Regions from separate parts of the Bradyrhizobium sp. LM2.9 genome, predicted to be linked through region 2. Evidence: predicted binding sites of a transcription regulator. Region 2 holds the regulator's gene; each other region holds the start of a gene.
The links. Region 2 encodes LexA, which represses DNA repair genes until DNA is damaged. Its sites were predicted from a motif close to TGTTCNNNNTGTGTTCNG; they were not measured.
Positions count from the first base shown of each region.

Region 1: the regulator LexA is predicted to act here: its motif matches at 2,224-2,241, upstream of ACVWW3_RS28875 (DNA recombination protein RmuC).
Region 3: the regulator LexA is predicted to act here: its motif matches at 5,623-5,640, upstream of ACVWW3_RS29625 (helicase-related protein).

Region 1 covers NZ_JBSRYJ010000002.1:5,562,443-5,570,153, reverse strand. Annotated here, with positions in the region: gene ACVWW3_RS28885 (AmpG family muropeptide MFS transporter) at 1-525, opposite strand, end outside; gene ACVWW3_RS28880 (GIY-YIG nuclease family protein) at 612-914, opposite strand; gene ACVWW3_RS28875 (DNA recombination protein RmuC) at 993-2,192, opposite strand; gene def (peptide deformylase) at 2,364-2,888, shown strand; gene fmt (methionyl-tRNA formyltransferase) at 3,091-4,026, shown strand; gene truA (tRNA pseudouridine(38-40) synthase TruA) at 4,147-4,884, shown strand; gene dapE (succinyl-diaminopimelate desuccinylase) at 4,945-6,111, opposite strand; gene dapD (2,3,4,5-tetrahydropyridine-2,6-dicarboxylate N-succinyltransferase) at 6,388-7,233, opposite strand; gene ACVWW3_RS28845 (pyrimidine 5'-nucleotidase) at 7,438-7,711, opposite strand, start outside.
Region 2 covers NZ_JBSRYJ010000002.1:2,280,232-2,287,942, reverse strand. Annotated here, with positions in the region: partial or broken gene ACVWW3_RS12420 (ComEC/Rec2 family competence protein) at 1-982, shown strand, start outside; gene ACVWW3_RS12415 (hypothetical protein) at 1,121-1,555, opposite strand; gene lexA (transcriptional repressor LexA) at 1,944-2,645, opposite strand; gene ACVWW3_RS12405 (molybdopterin molybdotransferase MoeA) at 2,822-4,033, opposite strand; gene ACVWW3_RS12400 (hypothetical protein) at 4,260-4,451, opposite strand; gene ACVWW3_RS12395 (HAD family hydrolase) at 4,621-5,247, opposite strand; gene ACVWW3_RS12390 (alpha-hydroxy acid oxidase) at 5,261-6,394, opposite strand; gene ACVWW3_RS12385 (S41 family peptidase) at 6,691-7,711, shown strand, end outside.
Region 3 covers NZ_JBSRYJ010000002.1:5,713,036-5,720,746, forward strand. Annotated here, with positions in the region: partial or broken gene ACVWW3_RS29610 (CarD family transcriptional regulator) at 1-740, opposite strand, end outside; gene fdxA (ferredoxin FdxA) at 1,087-1,425, opposite strand; gene ACVWW3_RS29620 (RNA-binding S4 domain-containing protein) at 1,558-1,827, opposite strand; gene ACVWW3_RS29625 (helicase-related protein) at 1,912-5,352, opposite strand; gene ACVWW3_RS29630 (DUF3108 domain-containing protein) at 5,938-6,747, opposite strand; gene rpmB (50S ribosomal protein L28) at 7,313-7,624, shown strand.

The DNA of each region.
Region 1 (7,711 bases), 3.3 Mb from region 2:
GCCGATGCGATAGGCCGCGACATAGGACGCCATGCCGGCGGCCTGCTCGCTCTCCGGCAGGCTCTCGACGCGGAAGGCGTCGACCACGATGTCCTGCGTCGACGAGGTCGTCGCCACCAGCAATGCGCCGAGCGCGACGAAGAACGGCGAGCGCGCGGGGTCGGTCAGCGCCAGCAGCAGGATCGCGACGATCAGCAGCGATTGCGAGAACAGCAGCCAGCCGCGCCGCCGCCCGAACGCGCGCGTGAACAGCGGCACGTGCAGCGCGTCCACCAGCGGCGCCCACAGGAATTTCAGCGTGTAGGGCGTGCCGACCAGCGCAAACAACCCGATGGTTTTGAGATCGACGCCAGATTCCCGCATCCACACCAGCAGCGTCGAGCCCGACAGCGCCAGCGGCAGCCCGGACGAGAAGCCGAGGAACAGCACGATCAGCACCCGCGGTTGCAGGTAAACGGCAAGGCTGTCACGCCAGGAGGAGGGCGCGTCAGCGGTGGCGGAAGAGGTCGCGTCGGGTGCGGTCATGGGGTGGTGTTAGCAGATTCTGGCGGCCACAAGCGAGGTGTCGTCGCCCGGCTTGACCGGGCGATCCAGTATTCCAGAGGCAGGGGTTATGGGGGACCTGCTATCTCCGGATAAAGATCATTCCAGTCCGGATTGTCTTTCTCGATCAGCGCGATCTTCCATGCTCGCTTCCATTTCTTGAGTCGCTTCTCGCGCCTGATCGCGTTCTCGGGATCATCGAACTGCTCGAAGTAGACGAGCCTGACGACGTCGTACTGCTCTGTGAAGCTCTCAATCAGCTTTGATTTGTGTTCCGCTACCCGGCGGATGAGATCATTGGTCACGCCGATATAGAGGGTGCCGCCGATCTTGCTAGCGAGTATGTAGACGTAGTAGCTGCGCGTTCCCATTTGGCGTCTCTGGAATACTGGGTCGCCCGGTCAAGCCGGACGACGACAGCCGAGATTGTGGCGGCAGCCTCGAACAGGTCACTCCCCCGCCTGGAGCTTCCTTGGGAACAGCTCCGGCGCACCGGTCGCCACCAGATGCGGGCCTTCGGGTGCGTCGGTCTTGCTGAAATCGAGCTCCTCGATCCGCCCCGCGCGCTTCTCGATCTTGTCGGCGGAGATCAGCACCTGCCGCACGTCCTCGTTCGCGTCGGCAAAGTGCTTCTGCAATTTCACCACGCGATCCCTGAGGCGGCCGAGGTCGTCGCCGAGCTTGATCACTTCGGTGCGGATCTGGTCGGCGGCATCGCGCATGCGCGCGTCCTTCATGATCTGCTGCATCACCTGGATCGCCAGCATCAGCAGCGATGGTGACACCAGCACGACGCGGGCGCGATAGGCCTTCTGGATCACGTCGTCGAAGCCGTCATGGATCTCGGCGTAGACCGATTCCGACGGCACGAACATCAACGCCATTTCCTGGGTCTCGCCGGCGACGAGGTATTTCTCGGCGATGTCGCTGACATGCTTCATCACGTCGCTGCGCAGCCGCTGCGTGGCGACGCGCCGTTCCTCGTCGGTGCGGGCATCGTGCAGCGCAGTCATCGCTTCCAGCGGGAATTTCGCGTCGATGCAGAGCGGACGCTGGTCGGGCAGGAACACGACGCAGTCGGGCCGCTTGCCGGTCGAGAGCGTGAACTGGAACTCGTAGGCCCCCTTCGGCAGACCGTCCTGGACGATCGCCTCCATCCGCGCCTGACCGAAGGCGCCGCGCGACTGCTTGTTGGCGAGCACGTCGCGCAAGGATGTCACCTGCGTGGTAAGGTCGGTGAGGTTCTTGTGCGCGCTGTCGATGATGCCGAGCCGCTCGTGCAGGGCGCGCAGGCTATCCATGGTGTTGCGCGTGGTGTTTTCCATCGATTGGCCGACGCGGTGGGTCACCGAATCCAGCCGTTCGTTGACCGCGCGCGCCATGTCGGCCTGGCGGCCGGCGAGCGTCTGGGTCATGGCATCGACCCGGCCCGAAGCCTCGCCCTGGGCGTGCAGCACTTGGCTCAGGCGCTCCTCGAGCTCGTCGGCGCGGATGGCGTTGGCGATCGCAAGTTCCGCGCCGCGCCGTCCAGAGCGCGCGATCACGACGGCGATCACCACCATCAGGATGAGGACGAGCGCGCCGAAGCCGATCAGCGCGTCCACGGTGCGCACCGGCCAGTCGCCGAGCATGAAAATGATCTCGTTCATGCCCCTGCTTCTAGCCGATTCGCTGCGCGGCACGAACGAATAGCGAACATTTATGGTAAATGCCCCGTTAATTTTTACGGTTAACGAAACCTGAAGTTTTATGGTTAGCGGAGGGTTAACGGGGTTCCGGGCCGGATTGACCGCATCGGGCGCGCGGCTTAAATCGCGGCCATGGCCCTCAGAGAAATCATCATCCTGCCCGACAAGCAGCTGCGTCTGGTCTCCAAGCCGATCGAGAAGGTCACGCCGGAGATCCGCAAGCTTGCCGACGACATGTTCGAGACTATGTACGACGCGCCCGGCATCGGGCTTGCGGCGATCCAGATCGCGCAGCCGTTGCGGCTGATCACCATGGACCTTGCCAAGCCCGACCAGGACGGCGAGACCAAGCCCGAGCCGCGGGTCTTCATCAATCCGGAAATCATCGCCTCCTCCGAGGAGCTGTCGGTCTACGAGGAAGGCTGCCTGTCGATCCCCGAATATTACGAGGAGGTCGAACGTCCCGCGAAGGTGCGGGTGCGCTTCACCGATCTCGACGGCAAGGTGCACGAGGAGGACGCCGCAGGCATCTACGCCACCTGCATCCAGCACGAGATCGACCATCTCAACGGCGTGCTGTTCGTCGATTACCTGTCAAAACTCAAGCGCGACCGCGTGATCAAGAAGTTCGAGAAGGCCGCCAAGCGCGCGGAGTGAGGTTTAGTGCTGCCTCGTACTCCCCTGCACTCCCTCCCCCCTTGTGGGGGAGGGCTAGGGAGAGGGGTAGCCCAGGCGGAAGTCTGTCCATGATCCGAATCAAATGCGTGCGCGAAAGCTCAAACCGAGAGAGCGCGTCGTGTGGCACCCCTCTCCCTAGCCCTCCCCCACAAGGGGGGAGGGAACGTACCGAGTGCTTGTCATGCCCCTCCGCCTGATCTTCATGGGCACGCCCGATTTCTCCGTGCCGACGCTGCTCGAGCTCGTCGCGCATGGCCACGACATCGCGGCCGTGTATACGCGCGCGCCGAAGCCCGGCGGCCGGCGCGGCCTGCAATTGCAGCCGACCCCGGTGGAAGAGGCAGCACGGAAACTTGGCGTTCCCGTGCTGACGCCGAAGACGTTGAAAACCGAGGGGGCGCTGGCAGAATTTCGTGCCTTCGACGCCGATGCGGCCGTCGTCGTCGCCTATGGCATGATCCTGCCGCAGACGATTCTCGATGCGCCAAAGCTCGGCTGCTACAATCTGCATGCTTCGCTGTTGCCACGCTGGCGCGGTGCTGCTCCCATCAACCGCGCGATCATGGCCGGCGATGTCGAGAGCGGCGTGATGGTCATGAAGATGGATGTCGGCCTCGACACCGGCGACGTCGCCATGGCCGAGCGCCTTGCAATCACTGACACCATGACTGCGGTCGATCTGCACGACCGCCTGTCCCGGCTCGGCGCCGATCTGATGGTGCGCGCCATGGCCGCGCTCGCCCGCGGCGGGCTTCAGCTCAAGCAGCAGAGCGAGGACGGCGCCACCTATGCGGCCAAGATCGACAAGGCCGAAGCGCGGATCGACTGGACCAGGCCGGCGCGCGAGGTGCTGCGCCACATCCACGGCTTGTCGCCGTTCCCCGGCGCCTGGGCCGAGCTCACCGGGGTGAGCGAGAACGCGCGCGTAAAAATCCTGCGCTGTGAATTGGCGAAGGGTTCGGGTAGGCCGGGCGAGGTGCTCGACGATCACCTCACCATTGCCTGCGGCGATGGCGCAATCCGCCTTATCGAGCTCCAGCGCGAAGGCAAGGCGCGCATGCAGGCCGCGGACTTCCTGCGCGGCGTGCCGCTGAAGACCGGCGCCAAATTCACCTGACGCTGTCATACCCCGCGAAGGCGGGGTATCCAGTACGCCGAGGCTTCTCGGTCGAACGGATAGGCTGCGGAGTACTGGATCGCCCGGTCGAGCCGGACGATGACAGCGAAACTGGACAAGATGCCACGCTACAAGCTCACCATCGAATATGACGGCGCGCCGTTCTTCGGCTGGCAGGTGCAGGAGACGCTGCCGTCGGTGCAGGGTGCGCTGGAGGCTGCCGTCAAGGCGATGACCGGAGCCGATGCGCGCGTGCACGGCGCCGGGCGCACCGATGCCGGCGTGCATGCGCGAGGCCAGGTCGCGCATGTCGATATCGACAAGCAGTTTCCGCAGGGCCGTTTTCGCGACGGCTTGAATGCGCATCTGCGCCCGCATCCGGTCGCGGTGCTCGAGGCGGAGATAGTGCCTGATACCTTCGAGGCGCGCTTCTCGGCCGTGAAGCGTCACTACCGCTACCGCATCGTCAACACCCGCGCCAATCTCGCGCTCGATGTCGGCCACGCCTGGCGCGTGCCGCGCCGGCTCGATGCCGATGCGATGCACGCGGCGGCGCAGCGCCTGCTCGGCAAGCACGATTTCACGACGTTTCGCGACACCGAGTGCCAGGCCAAATCGCCGGAGAAGACGCTCGACCAGCTTGACGTAGAGCGCGACGGCCGCGAACTGACGGTGATCACCTCGGCGCGCTCATTCCTGCACAGCCAGGTGCGCTCGATGGTGGGGTCGCTGATGTGGGTCGGCGAGGGACGCTGGACCGCCGACGATCTCTCCGCAGCACTCGCCGCGCGCAACCGCGCCGCCTGCGGCATCGTCGCCCCGCCGGACGGGCTGTATCTGATGAAGGTGGATTACTGAGAGGAGGGCGTTTGCTGTCTCCCCGGGCATGACGGCGGAGTGAGTAGCTGGCAGCAGAGCCTACCCAAAATACCTTGCCAAAATCCCGCGATACACCTGCGTGAGCTTCTCCAGATCAACCACTGGCACGCGTTCGTCGACCTGGTGCATGGTCTGGCCGACCAGGCCGAACTCGATCACCGGGCAATAGCTGGAGATGAAGCGCGCATCCGAGGTGCCGCCCGAGGTCGACAGCTCCGGCTTGCGGCCCGTCACGTCCTCGATCGCGGACACCGCGAGTTCGGTGAACGGGCCGGGCTTGGTTACGAACACGTTCGAGTTCGAGGGATCCCAGACGATGCGGGCGCGAATGCGGTTGCCGCAGGCCTTTGTCAGCCGCGTCTCGACCAGCTCGCGCAGGCTCGCCTGGCTATGGTTGTCGTTGTAGCGGATGTTGAATTTTGCGCGGGCCTGGCCGGGGATGACGTTGCTGGCGGTGTTGCCGACGTCGACCGAGGTGAATTCGAGGTTGGAGGCCTGGAACTGCGCGCTGCCATGGTCGAGCGGCTCGTCGGAGATCGCGACGATCAATCGCGAAATGTCCGGCACCGGATTCGCGGCGCGGTGCGGATAGGCGACATGGCCCTGCATGCCGTCGACGTAAAGCGTGCCGGATTGCGAGCCGCGGCGGCCGACCTTGATGGTGTCGCCGAGCGTCTCGACATTGGAGGGCTCGCCAAGCACGCAATGATCGAATTTCTCGCCGCGCTCGGCCGCCCACTTCAACAGCTTGATGGTGCCGTTGATGGAGACGTCTTCCTCGTCGCCGGTGATCAGGAACGAGATCGAGCCCTTTCCGTCTGCGCGCGGCTTATCGTCGTTCGCGGCGAGATGCTCCAGCACGGCTGCCACCGAGCAGGCGATGCCGCCCTTCATGTCGACCGCGCCGCGGCCGTGCAGAAAGCCGTCCTTCACCTCGCCGGAGAATGCGCCGACGCTCCATGCGCTCTCGTCGCCCGGCGGCACCACGTCGGTGTGGCCAGCGAAGGTGATGTGCGGCCCGTCAGTGCCGATCCGCGCATAGAGATTGTCGACGTCGGCCGTGCCGGGCTCGCTGAAGGTGACGCGGTGGCACGTGAAGCCGGCTGCGGTGAGAGCTTTTTCGAGCACGCCCAGCGCACCGGCATCGGCCGGAGTTACCGAGGGGCAGCGGATGAGATCGCGGGCAATCGAGAGAGCATCGGTCATGCGCCCCGCTTAACATGCATGCCGCCGGGCGGGCTAGCGCTCGGCGGGACAAATTCGATCTCGCCCTGCTGGTCCCAGCCCTTTGCAGGAGCAGAGGCGGTCGTCGAAGCGGAAGAGCTACCAGGTCCAGTCCATGCCAAAGGCTCCGGGCGGGAGAGGTCGCCCGGATGTTGGTGCCGATGGAAGGAAGGAGGGTTCGATGCAGCCAGCAGCCGGGCCGTCGCCCTTCGAGGGCCGCTGAAGGAGCGGCCGCCTCACGGTGACGGTGAGGGAGATTTAATCCCGCAGCAGCTCGTTGATGCTGGTCTTCGAGCGTGTGCGCTCGTCGACGCGCTTGACGATGACGGCGCAGGCGGTGCTCGGGCCGATCTGGCCGTTCTTCATGGGCTTGCCGGGCAGCGCGCCGGGAACGACGACCGAATATTCCGGCACCTCGCCGATGAAAATCTCGCCGGTCTCGCGGTCGACGATCTTGGTCGAGGCGCCCAGGAACACACCCATCGACAGCACCGCGCCCTTGCGCACGATCACGCCCTCGGCGACTTCGCTGCGCGCGCCGATGAAGCAATCGTCCTCGATGATGACGGGTTCGGCCTGCAGCGGCTCGAGCACACCGCCGATGCCGACGCCGCCGGAGATGTGCACGCGCTTGCCGATCTGCGCGCAGGAGCCGACGGTCGACCAGGTGTCGATCATGGTCGACTCATCGACATAGGCGCCGAGATTGACGAAGGACGGCATCAACACGACGTTGCGGGCGATGAAGGCCGAGCGGCGCACGATCGAGCCGGGGACGGCGCGGAAACCGGCGTCGCGAAAGCGGTTCTCGCCCCAGCCGTCGAACTTCGAGGGCACCTTGTCCCACCAGGTCGCCTTGCCGGGGCCGCCGGGAATGGCACCCATGTCGTTGAGGCGGAACGAGAGCAGCACGGCCTTCTTCAGCCACTGATTGACCTTCCACTTGCCGTCGGCCCCGCGCTCGGCAACGCGGGCCTCGCCCTTGTCCAGAATCTCCAGCGCCTGATCCACGGCCTCGCGCACCTCGCCCCTGGTCGAGGTCGAGACGTCGTCGCGCGCCTCGAAGGCGCCGTTGATGGTGGATTCGAGGGCTTGGAGGGACATCGGCATTTCCTCTAGGGAATGGGAATTTTGATGGATTGGGGCGCTTTTTCGGGATTTGGGGGACGGAGTCAAGCTTGGTTCGCTGTCATCACCGGCCTTGCGCGCAATTGCGCGCTGGAGCGGGTGATCCAGTACGCCGCGGCGGTCGTGATGAATCGAAACGGCGGCGATGACCGGATACCCGCCTTCGCCGGGTATGACGGCTCACCTGGGATGAGACAACCTGCCTAAAAACCCCGCCAGATCATCCGTGACGTGGTCGACATGGGCGGCGTCCCGGCCTTCCAGCTCCCAGTCCTCGCGCACCACTTCCCTGGTGCCGTCAGGCACCACCAGCACCGTCGTCATGCCGAGCTCGTGCGGGACGGTGAGGTTGCGGGCGAGGTCCTCGAACATGGCCGACCGCATCGGGTCGACCGAATGGTCCAAGAGAAATTTCCGGTAGGTCTGCGGCGCCGGCTTCGGCTCGAATTCGGCC
Region 2 (7,711 bases):
GGCGACCGCGCGCGTTGCGATGTGGGGCGGGCGCGAGATCGCGATGCTGTTCATGGCTTCGCTGATCGCGGGACTTGCGACCACGCCCTATGCCGCTTTCCACTTCCACCGAATCACCCCGTTCGGCGTGCTCGCCAATCTCGGTGCGATGCCGGTGGTCTCGGCGCTGGTGATGCCGGCGGGGCTGCTCGGGCTGCTTGCGGCTCCCTTCGGGCTCGATAGCGTGTTCTGGTGGCTGATGGGGATCGGCATCGACTGGATGGTCGTGGTCTCGCGCTGGGTCGCGGCATTGCCGGGCGCGATCGGCCGCATCCCGGCTTTCGGCATCGCGCCGCTGATCGCGGCGAGCCTGGGGATCATCGTGCTGGGCCTGTTGCGCACGCCGCTGCGCTGGTCCGGCGCACTGGTGCTGCTGGTCGCGATCCTCTGGGGGCTGTCGGTGCGGCAGCCCGACATCCTGATTGCCGGGGATGGCCAGAGCGTCGCGGTGCGGGGCAAGGACGGACATCTTCACCTGATCAAGACGAGCAAGGATAGCTTTTTGCTCAAGGAGTGGTTGGCTGCCGACGCCGATCCGCGCGATGCCGCCAGCGCCTCGCTGGCCGCCGGCGTGTCTTGCGATGAATCCGGCTGCGTGACGCCGCTCGCCGATGGGCGGCTGGTCGCGCTGGCACTGCGCATCGACGCGCTGGCGGACGATTGCAACCGCGCCGCGCTGGTGGTGACGGCACGTCCCGCGCCGCCCGATTGCGCCGCGATGGTGGTCGATCGACGGCGGCTCGCGAGCCAGAGCGCGCTGGCGCTGACGCAGCGTGGTGACGGCTTTGCAGTTCAGGCGGTGAGGGAAAGAGGCACGAGCCGTCCCTGGTTGCCGGCCGGCGCAGGCGAAGGTGATTTCGACGGCAGTCTTGCGCCGAAAGCGATCCCGCCACGCAGCAAGGACGCAACGCCGGCGGAAATCGATTTGCAAGCCGACGATTAATCGGATCGTGCGGAGAGATGCAGTCGGCTGGTGCATCCGATCGGATTCGCTGGACGCAAACCACACCACCTCGCCGGCCACGGCCGGCGATTGCAAATCAATCCTGGCCTCCGATCCCGTGGCCGGAGGGCGACCGTGTCAGCCGATCGGCAGGCGCGTGATGGTCGGCTGCCTGTTGGCCATGATCTGCGGCTTGTGCTCGCGCTCGCCGGCCGGCAGCGTCACCGGCAGTTGCAGCACGGTCGCGCGCTGTCCTTCGACAAGCTGGGTCACCAGCACGTATTTGCCGTCGGGGAATTCGATCGCGTCATGATGGCGGTCGGGAATGTGCGGATCGATCTTGCCGAACTTGCCGACACGGGAATTGATCGTGCGTGTCCAGATCCAGCGATTGTCGTAGCGGATGTTGTCGGCGAAGGCGAGCTCCGTTCCCGGCAGCAGGCAGACGGCCACAGTCGGATCGGCTGCGGACGCAAAACCACGCGTCGAGGTGCCGCGGAAGGTTGTCGTGACGACCGTCTCGCCGATTTCGGCGGGGCGCGACGCGATGGCATGCAGGCTGTAGTCACACATCGGGTGCTCCTCATGCTGGGATAGCAACCGGCGTCTCTTATCGAGGCGCAGGCCCCTATCAGAGTGGAAACACACAAGCCTCTGCTTGGTTATGGGCAAATCTGCGGCTGGTTTCCGCACGCCGCGATCACTTTATCTTTCCCGAATCGGCGAGGAACAAAGCCTGCTCCTGGGCATTTCGGTCGCGCACGTCAGCGGCCGGAGATGCCGTTGCGCAGACGTCTCCTCAAACCGGAACGCCGCGAAGCCTCTGGGATGCTTGGCGCGGCGTGTCGAGGATGGACCGCCGGAGAAGCGGCCGGATAATCTGTGCAGAACCAGGATGACTATCCAGCCGGAGCGGGCAATCCGTCCACTCCAATTGGAATTGCGTGACTGCCGTACAGGCTCAGTACTTTCGGTACAGCCCGATCAGCTTGCCCTGAATTTTCACCCGGTTCGGCGGCAGGATGCGCACCTCATAGGCGCCGTTGGCGGGCTCGAGCGCGATCGATGCGCCGCGGCGGCGGAAGCGCTTGAGGGTTGCTTCCTCGTCGTCGATCAGCGCCACCACGATGTCGCCGGTATCGGCGCTCTCGTTGCGCTGGATCAGCGCCATGTCGCCGTCGAGGATGCCGGCCTCGACCATGGAATCGCCGCGCACTTCGAGCGCGTAGTGCTCGCCCGAGCCAAGCATGTCAGGCGGTACGCTGATAGTGTGGCTGCGGGTCTGTAACGCCTCGATCGGTGTGCCGGCCGCGATCCGGCCCATCACCGGCACCGCGACCGGACGTTCACCATCGTCCGCGGGCAGGCTGGAGCTCGCACGCACCTTGCCGAGATTGCCCTCAATGACGCTCGGCGTGAAGCCGCGGCGGCTGCCGGCGGCGGCCTGGAGCTCGGGCAATTTGATGACCTCGATCGCACGGGCGCGATTGGGCAGGCGTCGGATGAAGCCGCGCTCCTCGAGCGCCGTGATCAGGCGATGGATGCCCGACTTCGAGCGCAGGTCGAGCGCATCCTTCATCTCGTCGAAGGAGGGCGGCACGCCGCTTTCCTTCAGACGTTCATTGATGAACCGCAGAAGCTCGTATTGTTTGCGCGTTAACATCTCGACCAAAGTCTCCCGTTTGATGTCGTTCGATTCCGAGACGCTGAATTCAGCAATAAGCCGCTACACGCTCGAAACAAATCATGAACGGACACTATATGTTCGATATGTGTTCCGCAACTGCTTAATTTACCGTGAACAGAGCGAAGTTCGCGGAACATGCGTTGTCGGGGCGCTCACACGGGGAGCCGCAACACCTCGCAAGGTGTGCCTGCTTCGGCTTTCGGCGCGAACGGTGCGCGCACGAGAAGTACCTGTGCCGCAGCGAGATTCGCAAGCAGCGAAGAGTCCTGATGGTTGACGGGAAGGGCAACGCGCGTGCCGTCGTCGCGCTCCTCCAGATGCGCGCGTAGATAGTCCTCCCGCTGGTCGTTGGCGCCGACGTCGCGGCCGAGCACGGCGCGCTCGCGGCGATGGTGAATCACTGAACGGCCCGAGAGAGCGCGAATCAGCGGCACCAAGAACAGGAAAGCGCAGACGTAGGACGACACGGGATTGCCCGGCAGGCCGATCACCTCCATCGCGCCGAGCCGCCCGTGCATCATCGGCTTGCCCGGCCGCATCGCGATCTTCCAGAACGCCATCGTTATGCCTTCGTCCCTCAGCGCCTGCTGGACCAGATCGTGGTCGCCGACCGATGCGCCGCCGGTCGTGATCAGGATGTCGGCTCCGCTCTCGCGGGCGCGTCGAATGCCGACGGTGGTGGCCTCAAGCGTGTCGGCGGCAATACCGAGGTCGATGGTCTCGGCGCCCTCGCTGCGAGCGAGAGCGTGCAGGGCGTAGCCGTTGGAATAGACGATCTGGCCGTGACCGGGCGTGGTGCCCGGCATCACCAGCTCGTCGCCGGTGGCGAGGATCGCGACCTTCGGACGTCGGCAAACGGAGAGGTGCGGGTGATTCATCCCGGCCGCAAGCGCGAGGTCGCGCTCGGTGAGACGGCTTCCCTTGCGCAGGAGCACGTCGCCGTCGCGGAAATCGACACCGGCGGGCCGGATGTGCCGTCCGGCGATCGCGGCTTCCTTGATCGTGATGCGCTTGCCGTCGGCGACCGTGTCCTCCTGGATCACGACGGCGTCGGCGCCGTAGGGAACGACGCCGCCGGTGAAGATCCGCACGGCCTCGCCGGCGCCGACTGTTCCCGCGAACGGCCGACCTGCCGCGACCTCGCCGATGACGGTGAGCTTCGAATCGATCGTCGCGGCATCGGCCGCACGCACCGCGTAGCCATCCATCGCCGACATCGCCTGTGGCGGCTGCGTGCGCCGGGCCGCGGCGTCGCGCGCGAGCACGCGATGGTAGGCTTCGTCGATGGCAACCATCTCTTCGGGCAGCGGCTCTGCACCCGCCAGCACCGCGGCAAGCGCGTCAGAAACCGGCATCAAGGCCACGGCGAAAACTCCTGCTCGGCACGTTCGGGCGAATGTTCCGCAAGTCTTCTAGCCGAGCGCGGGCGCAGAGGCAAAAACAGCTGAGCGGGGACAGTCATCCCGCTGCTTCACATTGTTCTGGAAGGCAAGATCAAGCCCGTCGCGGCATGATCCGAGGAACGAGACAGATCGGCAGGAGAGTGACCATGGCAGGGACGAGAATGACGAGCGCCCCGGCCAGCGCCTATCAGGTCCCTGTCTGCTCGGGACTTACGTCGGGCGCCTTCGACCCCTGATCCTTGTCGGGAAGCGGATCGGCCTGGGATTTCAGGTCGGCGGCCTTGCTCACGAGCTTGGCGGAAAGGTCCGAGTCTGAAGTTGTCCTGGCGAATTCAAGAAGAAGAGAGGCCTGCTTGGTGAGGTAGGTCTTGCCCAACACGATGATGCATCCGTCCGTAGAAGTCCCAACGGACTCAAGAGTCCGGAGGGTGGCATTCCGTTCCCGGAACTCTGTCTAAAAATGCACAAAGTGTTTTGGTTCCTCGTCCCCGGGTGAAATTGTTCCGGATCGGCAGGTCGGCTTGCCTGGCAATGCGCCAGGCCGGCGGTCAGATCCCCAGCGCCTTGAGGGCGATCCCGACGTCACGCGGCGAGGTCACATGCACCGCCGTCAAGCCGCGCGCCCGCGCGCCTTCAATGTTCTCGGCAAGATCGTCGAAGAACACGATACGCCCGGCGGGCACGCCGATCGCAGCAACGACGTGGTCGAAGGCCTCCGCATTCGGTTTGCGCAGGCCGATGCTGGACGACAAATACAGCTCGCGGAAATGGCGGAGGACGTCGGCATATTCCTTCGAGAAATAGTCCACGTGCGGCCGGTTGGTATTGGAGAAGACGTAGAGCGGCATCTGCTTCGCTGCCCGCGGCAACAGCTCGGCGATATCAGGCATTTCGCCGGTGAAGATCGCGTTCCAGCCTTCCAGGAACTGCGCGTCCGAAATGCCGATTCCGAGCGAATCTCGCAACGAGGCGAAATAGTCCTCGTCACTGAGCTTGCCCACCTCGTGCAGCCGATAGGCTTCGCTGTCCCGCACGTAGCGCGCGACGATGGCATCGGGCTCGCAGCCGGCATGTCCCGCCCAGCAGGCGATCGCCTTGGAGAAATCGATATCGAGCACCACGCGGCCGAGATCGAACAGAAGCGCATCCGCGCTGCCGGGAGAGAGCGGTGTCATTGCGTCCTTTCACTCAGTATCGATATGGCTCGTGGTCGAACAGCGGAAACGCGCTGAACACGCTCGGCGCGTTGGTTGCGGTCGCTGCATGGAGGCAGGATTTGTCGACCTCGGTGAACGAAGTCGCACCCAGCAAGCCGAGGCAACGCAGCACTTCGTCCTCGAGCAGCTCCAGCATGCGCGCCACGCCGGCTTCGCCGGCCGCCGCCAGTGCCCAGCATTGCAGCCGGCCGATGCCGACGAGGTCGGCGCCCGCCGCTATTGCCTTGACGATGTCGGTGCCGCGACAGACACCGCCATCGACCATGATTTTCGCGCGGCCCTTCACGGCATCGACGATCTCGGGCAGCACGTGCATGGCGCCGCGACCGTGATCGAGCTGACGGCCGCCATGGTTGGAGACGTAGATCCACTCGACGCCATGATCAATCGCGATCAGCGCGTCCTCTGGCGTCGCGATGCCCTTGAGGATCAGCGGGATCTTGAACTTGTCCTTGATCATCTTCACCGTCCGCCACTCCAGGCCCTTCTGGAAATCGCCGCCGGTGGCGCGCAGGCGGCTCTCGCGAACGTACCGCTTGGCGATGTCACGCTCGCGACGGCTGTAATGGGCGGTATCGACGGTCAGGCAGAAGGCGGCATAGGCGTTCTTCTCGGCCCGGCTGACAACGTCGGCGACGAAGGCATCGTCGCCGCGCACATAGAGCTGGTAGAGGCGCAGCGCGCCAGGTGCCGCCTCGGCGGTCTTCTCGAGGCCGGGCTCGGACACCGAACTCAGCATGTGCGCCGCACCGAAAGTGCCGCAGGCGCGTGCCACGCTCGCCGCGCCATCCGGATCGAAGATTTCGAGCGCGCCGACGGGGGCGAGCACCACCGGCAGGCGCATCTTGCGGCCGAATTGCTCGACCGAGCCGACGACCTTGCTGACATCGCGCAGCACGCGCGGGCGGAAGGCGATTTCGTCCAGCGCCATGCGGTTGCGACGCATCGTGGTCTCGGTCTCGGCGGCGCCGACGATGTAGTCCCAGGCGTTCTGGTTCAGATTGGCACGCGCCTTGCGGATGAATTCGTGCAGGTTCTGGAACGGCTCGGCGCTGGCGCCGAGTTCGACGTTCCTCTCCGGCCGGGTGCGGGGCGCGTCATTCATTGTTGTCCTCCCGAGAATTTGAACTCTTATTGTCATCGCCTATCGTGTCCGGCCCTCCAAAACCATCCTAAAATCGCATAGCTGCGAGGCGTGGGCCGGCGGACCGATTCCCGTCTTGCGCGAAACGGTTTCGGAACGTTGCCAAAAGTTTAGGCCCGGGCGAAGGGATTTTTTACGGTCTAGCCGCCGGCGTGGTATCTCGGCCTTGAAGAAACCAGAATGGTATTGTGAACAGCGGGCTGGATCGCCATTTGCATGGCGCAGCCGAAGCCCAAAGCAAAAAGGCCTGTCTATCCATGCGGAAAACCCTGCTGTTCCCCTTGGGCGCGCTCACCGGAGCGTGTCTGACCCTTTTGGTAGCCAGTCCGCACGGCGGCGTATGGGCAGCACGGGCGGCAGCGAGCGCGAATGACGCCTATTCCCAGCTCAATTTGTTCGGCGAAGTATTCGAGCGGGTGAAGGCGAGCTATGTCGAGAAACCCGACAATGCCAAGCTGATCGAAGGCGCGATCACCGGCATGGTGACCGCGCTCGATCCGCATTCGCGCTACATGAACGACAAGGCCTGGACCGAGATGCAGGAGACCACCTCCGGCGAGTTCGGCGGGCTCGGCATCGAGGTCACGATGGAGGAGGGCCTCGTCAAGGTCGTCTCGCCGATCGACGACACGCCGGCGTCCAAGGCCGGCATCATGTCGGGCGACCTCATCAGCAAGATCGACGGCGATGCCGTGCAGGGCATGACACTCGAGCAGGCCGTCAACAAGATGAAGGGCCCGGTCGACACCCAGACAAAGCTCACGATCGTGCGCAAGGGGGCCGACGCCCCGCTCGACGTCGCGATCAAGCGCGAGATCATCCATGTGCGCCCCGTCCGCTTCCACGTCGAGAACGGCGATATCGGCTATATCCGCGTCTCCTCGTTCAACGAGCAGACCACCGACGGCCTGAAGAAGGCAATCGCGTCGATCTCCAAGGACATCCCGCAGGAGAAGCTCGTGGGCTACGTGATGGACCTGCGCAACAATCCGGGCGGATTGCTCGACCAGGCCGTGTCGGTGTCGAGCGCGTTTCTGCAGCGCGGCGAGGTCGTCTCGACCCGCGGCCGCAATGCGGAAGAGACCCAGCGCTTTACCGCGCACGGCGGTGACCTCACCAAGGGCAAGCCGCTCGTGGTTCTGGTCAACGGCGGCTCGGCTTCGGCCTCCGAGATCGTGGCCGGCGCGCTGCATGACCACAAGCGCGCGACCATCATCGGCACGCGCTCGTTCGGCAAAGGCTCGGTGCAGACCATCATTCCGCTCGGTGCCCGCAACG
Region 3 (7,711 bases), 3.4 Mb from region 2:
CGGTGCGGCGCGGGCTCTTGGCGAGCTGGGCCTCGATCTCCTTGACCGCTTCGGTCTCGGTCGAGTGCTGCACCACCGCGATCTCGCGGGACAGACGGTCGAGCGCTGCTTCATAGAGCTGGCGTTCGCTGTAGGACTGCTCGGGCTGCGACTCGGAACGGTAGAGGTCGCGCACGACTTCCGCGATCGCGACGATGTCGCCCGAATTGATCTTGGCTTCGTATTCCTGGGCGCGGCGCGACCACATGGTGCGCTTGACGCGGGCACGGCCCTTGAGTGTCTCGAGCGCACGCTTCACCAGCGCAGGATCGGACAGCTTGCGCATGCCGACATTGGCGACTTTGGCGGTCGGCACGCGCAGGCGTCATCTTGTCCTTGATGAAGTTGATGACGAACAGCTCGAGCTTCGCGCCGGCGATCTCCTGCTCCTCGATGGCCAGGATCTGGCCGACGCCGTGAGCGGGATAGACGACGAATTCGTTGGCCTTGAAACCCTGACGCTGGGTCACGACCTTCTTTTCCTCGACCTTCGGCGCAACAGCCGCGGGCTTCACGACCGGCTTGGCGGCAGCGACAGGGGCGGCCTTGGCAGGAGCAGCAGCAACCTTCGCCGCGGCCGGCTTGGCAGCGGGAGCCTTGGCAACAGCAGGTTTGGTAGCAGGCTTGGCAACAGGGGGCTTGGCAGCAACAGGCTTGGCCACGGTCGCTTTCGCGGCCGGCTTGGCAGTCTTGTTAGGCATTGCGCTTCTTTTGTTCTTCGAGGACTTTGCAGCCGGCGCCTTCGTCGCGGTCCGACCCTTGGATGCGCTACGGCTGGCCGCGGCGACTTTCTTGGCCACCTTGTGGGAAGCCTTCGCAGAAGTACTCTTTTTACGCGTTTTCTGTGACACAGCCTGTGCGCGGAAACTGCCACGCCCCTGTTCGACATCTGGTTTCACGGGAACCCAACGGGGCCGACGGGGCTGACGAAGGGTTCGGTTTAATGTGCCCAATATAGCACATTTCCCGCAAAAATCAATGATTTAGGGGTCTTGAGGGCTGGTTTTCGGCGGTAGCGCGGCTATTAGGGTTAAGTTTGGGCCCGAATTAGTCGCCGGAGCCTGGGTTCGGAGAAAAATACTTGTCGAACTTGCCCTCCACGCCGTCGAATTCCTTGGCGTCGGCAGGTGATTCTTTCTTCTGGGTGATGTTCGGCCAGCTCTTGGCGTAGTCGGCGTTGACCGTGAGCCACTTTTCCAGGCCCGGTTCCGTGTCCGGCTTGATGGCGTCGGCGGGGCATTCCGGCTCGCACACGCCGCAGTCGATGCACTCGTCAGGATGGATGACGAGCATGTTCTCGCCCTCGTAGAAACAGTCGACCGGGCAGACCTCGACGCAGTCGGTGTACTTGCACTTGATGCAGTCTTCAGTGACGACGTAAGTCATCCAACGCTCCGAAAAGCTCTTTTAAAACTCGCGGCTTGCGTAGCGCGGATGGCCCGGCGCTGCAAGGTCGGCAACGGCCGATCATGACGGCTTTATGTGTCCGATCGACCAAGAAATGAATTCAAAGCGCAATTAATTGCGCTGAGAATTTGGATTGCCGTCACTGAACTCTTCGTAGAGCACACGGGCCGATGCGGCATCGCCGCGGCGCTCGTTGAAGGCTGCGACTTTCAAGACGCGCACGGTGCGATCGAGCGCGATGGTGAGCACGTCGCCGATCTTGACCGCATGCCCCGGCGATTTTTCGCGCACGCCGTTGACGCGGACATGGCCGGACTCGACGAGTTCAGCAGCCGAGGTCCGCGCCTTCACCACCCGCGCATGCCACAGCCATTTGTCGATGCGCTGCCGCTCGGTCGTGACTCTATTCCTTCTGACGCGTTTTCTTCACGCGAACCGCTCCGCACTTCGCTTGAAAACGCTGTGCTACTCCTTACGCCCGGACAGCTGCTCTTTCAGCGCGGCGAGCTTTGCGAACGGCGAGTTCGGATCGGCAGGACGATCGCGCTCGCGCGGGGTGGCGCTCGAGGCGTAAGGACGCAGCGACGGGCCGCCCTGGCGGTCGCGGCCCTTGTCGCGGTCGCGGCCACGGTTGTCGCGGCCCTTGTCGCGATCGCCGCCGAACTTGCCCTTGTTGCGATCGCGATCCTTGTTGTCGCGGTCCTTGCCTTGATCTCGACCTTGGAAGCTGCGGTTCTTGTCGCCGCGCCCCTGTCCCTCCGGACGCGGCGCAGCTTCGCCACCGCCTTCGCGCGGCTTGCGGAAGTCTCTGCCGCCATCGCGACCGGAATCTCTGCGATGACCGCCGCCATGGCGATGACGCTCGCCGCGCTTCTCGCCGTCGGCGGCCTGCGCTGCTTCGCCTTCGGCAGGCGCGGCACCTGCTTCAGCACCGGCCTGCGGCCGCGGCTGATTGTGGTGGCGCTGGTTACGATGGCGCTCGTGGCGCGGCTTGCGATCGTCGTGACGGCCGCCGGGACGCCAGACCTCGATGAGCTCGGGCTCTGTGGGTGTGGCCACAGCATCCACAGGCGCAGCAGCATCGGCCGACGCAGCGGCTTCGGCTGCAGCGGTCTCTGCGGGAGCGGTTTCGGCGGGAGCAGCTTCAGCAGCCTCAATGGGTGCAGCAACCTCTTCCACAGGCGGCGCGATGCCGGGAGCGTCTTCCGGCGTGACGGGGGCTTCAGGGGAAGCTTCGAGCGCCGGTTCTTCGTGCACGGGCTCGTCGTGCTGCTCCATGCCGGGCGCGTCTTCGACGGTCACAGGCTCGGCGGCGGCTTCGATTGCGGCATCCGCAGACACGGCAGCGCCTTCGACCGGCGTTTCCGTCTCGGGCGTCTCGGCCGGAGCTTCGGTGCTTGCTTCAGCAGCCGGCGTCTCCACGACAACCGGCTTTGCCGGCAGCGGTGGGCGCTTATCCATGCGGTAGCCGAGCGCGCGCAGCACGGACGCAAAGTCCTCGCCGGCCGAGCCGGTGAGCGAGGTCATCGCCTGCGTCACGACAAAACTGCGGCCGTCGAACGCGCCGGCGGGCTTTTCGCCCGACGCGTTCTCGCGCCAGGCCAGCGCCGGGCGGATCAGATCGGCAAGACGCTCCAGGATGTCGACGCGCACGGCACGCTCGCCGGCCTGCTTGTAGCCGAGCACGCGATAGGCATCGCGCGGCAGCTGCTTGTCGACCGGGAACGAGGTGCGGCCCGAGCTCGCCAGATGCTGCGCGCCCGACAGCGCGGAGGGATCGACATTGTCCTGCTTCAGCGCCCAGAGCAGGGCGGCCAGCGCACGCCCGGCCGGCTTGAGCAGGCCGGGGAAATAGATGTGATAGGCGCCGAAGCGGACGCCATATTTGCGCAGGACGGCGCGCGAGGGCTGGTCGAGGTCCTTCAGCTCGTTGGCGATCTTCTGGCGCTCCAGCACGCCGAGCGCCTCGACGAGCTGATAGGCGATGCCGCGGGCGATGCCGGTGACATCCTCGGCCTTCGACAGCTCGAACATCGGCCCGAGCAGCTTTTCGATGTGCGTCTTGAGCCAGAGGTCGAGCCGGGCCTGCACCTTGTCGCGGGGGCCGCCGGTCAGGCGTTCGTCGGAGATGATGCGGATGCGCGGATGCAGCGCGTCCTCTGCGGCAGACAGCCGCGCCACGGCGTCGCCGGTCCAGCGGATCATGCCTTCCGAGGTCAGCACGAACTGCTCGTCCGGCGCGTTGCCCAGTTTTTCGGCGCGCGCGTTGATCTCGCCGGCGAGCACGGCCTGCGCTGCAGCCTGCAACGCTTTCGCATCGGAGCCGGCTTCCGCCGCATCCGGTGCAAAGGTGAAGCCATCGAGGCGGCCGATGACATGGCCTTCGACGATGACTTCGCCGGTCTTGCCGATTTCAGTATTCAAGCTCGTGTTCTCCCGCAGGCGGCGCATCAATACACTGGTCCGGCGATCAACGAAACGCTCAGTCAAGCGTTCATGGAGCGCATCCGATAATTTATTTTCGACCTCGCGGGCGATTCCCTGCCAGCGTTCGGGGTCTTTCAACCAGTCCGGGCGGTTGGCGACGAAGGTCCAGGTGCGAATCTGCGCAATCCGGGCCGAGAGGGTGTCGATATCACCGTCGACGCGGTCGGCCTGGTCGATCTGCGTCCTGAACCAGGAATCCGGGATGCAGCCCTTCTGCATCAGGAAGCCGTACAGCGTGGTGACCAGCTCGGCATGGGCGGCCGGCGACAATTTTCGGTAGTCCGGGATCTGGCAGGCCTCCCACAGCCGTTCCACGGCCTCCTTGCCATGCGCGACATCGCGCACATCGGCGTCGCGGGCGGCATGGTCGAGCACGCGCATGTCCTCGGCGATCGGCGCGCGCGTCAGCGCCTCATGGCCGGGGCCCAGGTTCAGGGACACCTGGAGCGCGCCGAGCGAGGCGAAATCCAGCTTCGAATTGCGCCATTGCAAAACCTTGACCGGGTCGAAGGTGTGGTTCTGGAGCGCGTTCACCAGCTCGGGCTCGAACGGCCCGCAGCGGCCTGTGGTGCCGAAGGTGCCGTTGCGGGTGGCGCGGCCGGCACGGCCGGCGATCTGGGCGAATTCGGACGGCGTCAGGCGGCGGAACTGGTAGCCGTCGAACTTGCGATCGGAGGCGAAGGCGACGTGGTCGACGTCGAGATTGAGGCCCATGCCGACGGCGTCGGTGGCGACGAGATAATCGACCTCGCCGTTCTGGAACATCGCAACCTGCGCGTTGCGGGTGCGCGGCGACAGCGATCCCAGCACCACGGCGGCGCCGCCATGCTGACGGCGGATCAGCTCGGCGATGGCGTAGACCTCGTCGGCCGAGAAGGCGACGATGGCGGTGCGGCGCGGCTGGCGCGTGATCTTGCGATCGCCGGCGAATTCCAGCTGCGACAGGCGCGGCCGCGTGATCATGGAGACGCCCGGCAGCAGCCGCTCGATGATCGGGCGCATCGTTGCTGCGCCCAGCAGCAGCGTCTCGTCGCGGCCGCGGCGGTTGAGGATGCGGTCGGTGAAGACGTGGCCACGCTCGAGATCAGAGGCGATCTGCACCTCGTCGACGGCGAGGAACGAGACGTCGAGATCCCGCGGCATCGCCTCGACGGTGGAGACCCAGTAGCGCGGCGATTTCGGCTTGATCTTCTCCTCGCCGGTCACAAGCGCGACGGCGTCGGGGCCGACCCGCGCGGCGATCTTGTTGTAGACCTCGCGTGCGAGCAGGCGCAGCGGCAGCCCGATCATGCCCGAGGGATGCGCGAGCATCCGCTCGATGGCGAGATGGGTCTTGCCGGTGTTGGTCGGCCCGAGCACCGCAGTGACGCCGGCGCCGGGAAGCCGCTCGGAAGCGAAGGGGGAGGAGGAAAAGGGCATCTCAGAGATTAGGTAATGGCGATTGGGGCGAATGTCAGTGCTGTTTTGGGGCGGGCCGGAGGCTGGGCCTTGCTCCTCATCCTGAGGAGCGCGTCAGCGCGTCTCGAAGGATGAAGGCCCGGGATGGTGCCGTGCCCCTCGCCCTTCGAGACGGCCGCTTACGCGGCCTCCTCAGGGTAAGGGGATCAAGCAGCGGAGAATATGGTGACGCTCCCCAAACCCCACGCAACTGTCTCACTTTGCGACGCTTTTCCCTGTGTCTTTAAGCTTCGGAACGAGTTGAGAACGAATCGCGGCCGAATCGCAGACTCCCCATCAGTCCTGTTCCGTTCACGCAACATGTCGCGGGAGACTTATTGACTGCGCACTAGATGGAGTTTCGGGCTGCCGCACAAGCGACGTTTCGGTGGCGCGTTCCTTAAAATTGGGGATGGCGCGGAGTCGAATCAGAATCGGCGAGGAGTCAAATGGATTCCCTGCTCAAGGCCCCCTCCAAAACAAAACCGCGAAAACAACCCCATGCACAGTAGGTAAGTCGTTGAAATCACTTGTGTTTATTTTCGCCAAACGGGCGGGCCGCCAGGCCTATTGCGTCTTCGCGACCCGCGGCGGCTGGGCTGATGTGATGAAGCTGGTGGCTTCCAGCATCGCGGGCCCGAGCGGCGTCGGCACTTTCAGCCAGAACGGGACCAGGACGCGCGTGCCCGCCACCGGCGCGAACGCGATCTCGATGTTGCGCTGGGCGGCGAGGTATTTGATCACGGGGCGGTCGGGGATGTAGCCCGCCACAGGCACGAAGAACAGCGAGCAGACCACGACCGGGCCGTGATAGCCCTTCTCCGCCTTGACGGTCTCCATGCGCTTGAAATCGAGCTTGAGCTCGTAGCGCATGCGGCCGTCGAACACGGCGGCGCTGCCGTGGCAGGCGTCCGGCGACAGCACGTCGCCGGTGCCGGGCACGCGCACCAGCGAGGCCGTCATCGGATCCCAGACGCCACGGCGATGCGCATCGGTGACGACGATGCGGTCTGCATCGACCGGGGGCTCCGGTACGATGGCAAAATCCTTCACATTGCCCTTGTCGAGCGTGATGCGGATTTCCTCGGTCTTTTTCGAGGTGGTGGTGGAGGCTTGGTAGCCGGTCGCGACCAGAGCGCCGTTGACCACCCGCCCTTGGCTGGCGCCGGTGCCGGACCCACCCGCGAACGACTTCAGCAGCCCCGTGGTGCCGCCCGAGGCGGCTGCGGCGAACACGTCGTCTCCGATATCGATATTCCATGCGCCTCGCCCGACGGGAATGCCGGCCAGCGAGGCCTCATATTGCGCCTCGAGCTTGCCTTGCGCCGCCGCGGGCTCCGCCGCCCACGCCAAAACCAGCCCGCACAGGGCCGCCATGGCCAGCCGGCCGGCAGAGCGCGGATCGCTTGCGCGCCGCTCCGTTGAGCGCAGGCCGGGCGCATGATGAGGCGTTGTGAACACGAAACAATCCAATCGGAGCGCGAACGGTTGTTACTTAAGCCAAATACCGCGGCAAGCAATGTGTCCGGGCATGTCCGCTTCCGAACTCCACTGAACTCTTCGGGTGCGAATACGCCCTTTATGTGATGGTAAAGCGCTTGAAACACTGCCGTTTTGGTGATCGGGGGATCGCTCCGGGCTCCAGTACCTCTCCCGCTTGCGGGAGAGGTCGCGCGAAGCGCGGGTGAGGGTTTTCTCCTCTCGGAGACACTGCCTGTGATAACGATTGCCCCTCCGCGGAGGTACCCCCACCCCAGCCCTCCCCCGCAAGCGGGAGAGGGGGTGGACCGCCGCCGGCGTGGAGCACGAAACCCGCCCCAAAACCTTGACGGCCCGCCCCTTCCCCCCTATACGTCCGCCCGCTCCCTGCAAGGACAGAGAATTTGCCCGTGGCGCCCCGAATGGCGGCCGCACATCGTTGGGAAAGATTGAGGATTTTGCCATGTCTCGCCGCTGCGAATTGACGGCCAAGGGCCCCCAGGTCGGCCACACGGTCAGCCACTCCAACATCAAGACCAAGCGCCGCTTCCTGCCGAACCTGGTCAACGTGACCTTCATCAGCGAAGCGCTGGGCCGCAACGTGCGCCTGCGCGTCTCCACCAGCGCGATCAAGAGCGTCGACCACAATGGCGGCCTCGACCCCTTCCTGATCAAGGCCAAGGCCGCCGTGCTGTCGCCGCGCGCCCTCGAGCTGAAGCGCGCCATTCAGAAGAAGGTCGGCCCGACGCCTGCGCCGGCGAAGAAGGCGAGCTAAAAATTTTCTAATTGGGCGGGGGCTCGCGTCGCGAGGCGTAGGCTTAGCCGGAGAGAGTTTTGCGTGACGGCCGGATCGGAAGATCCG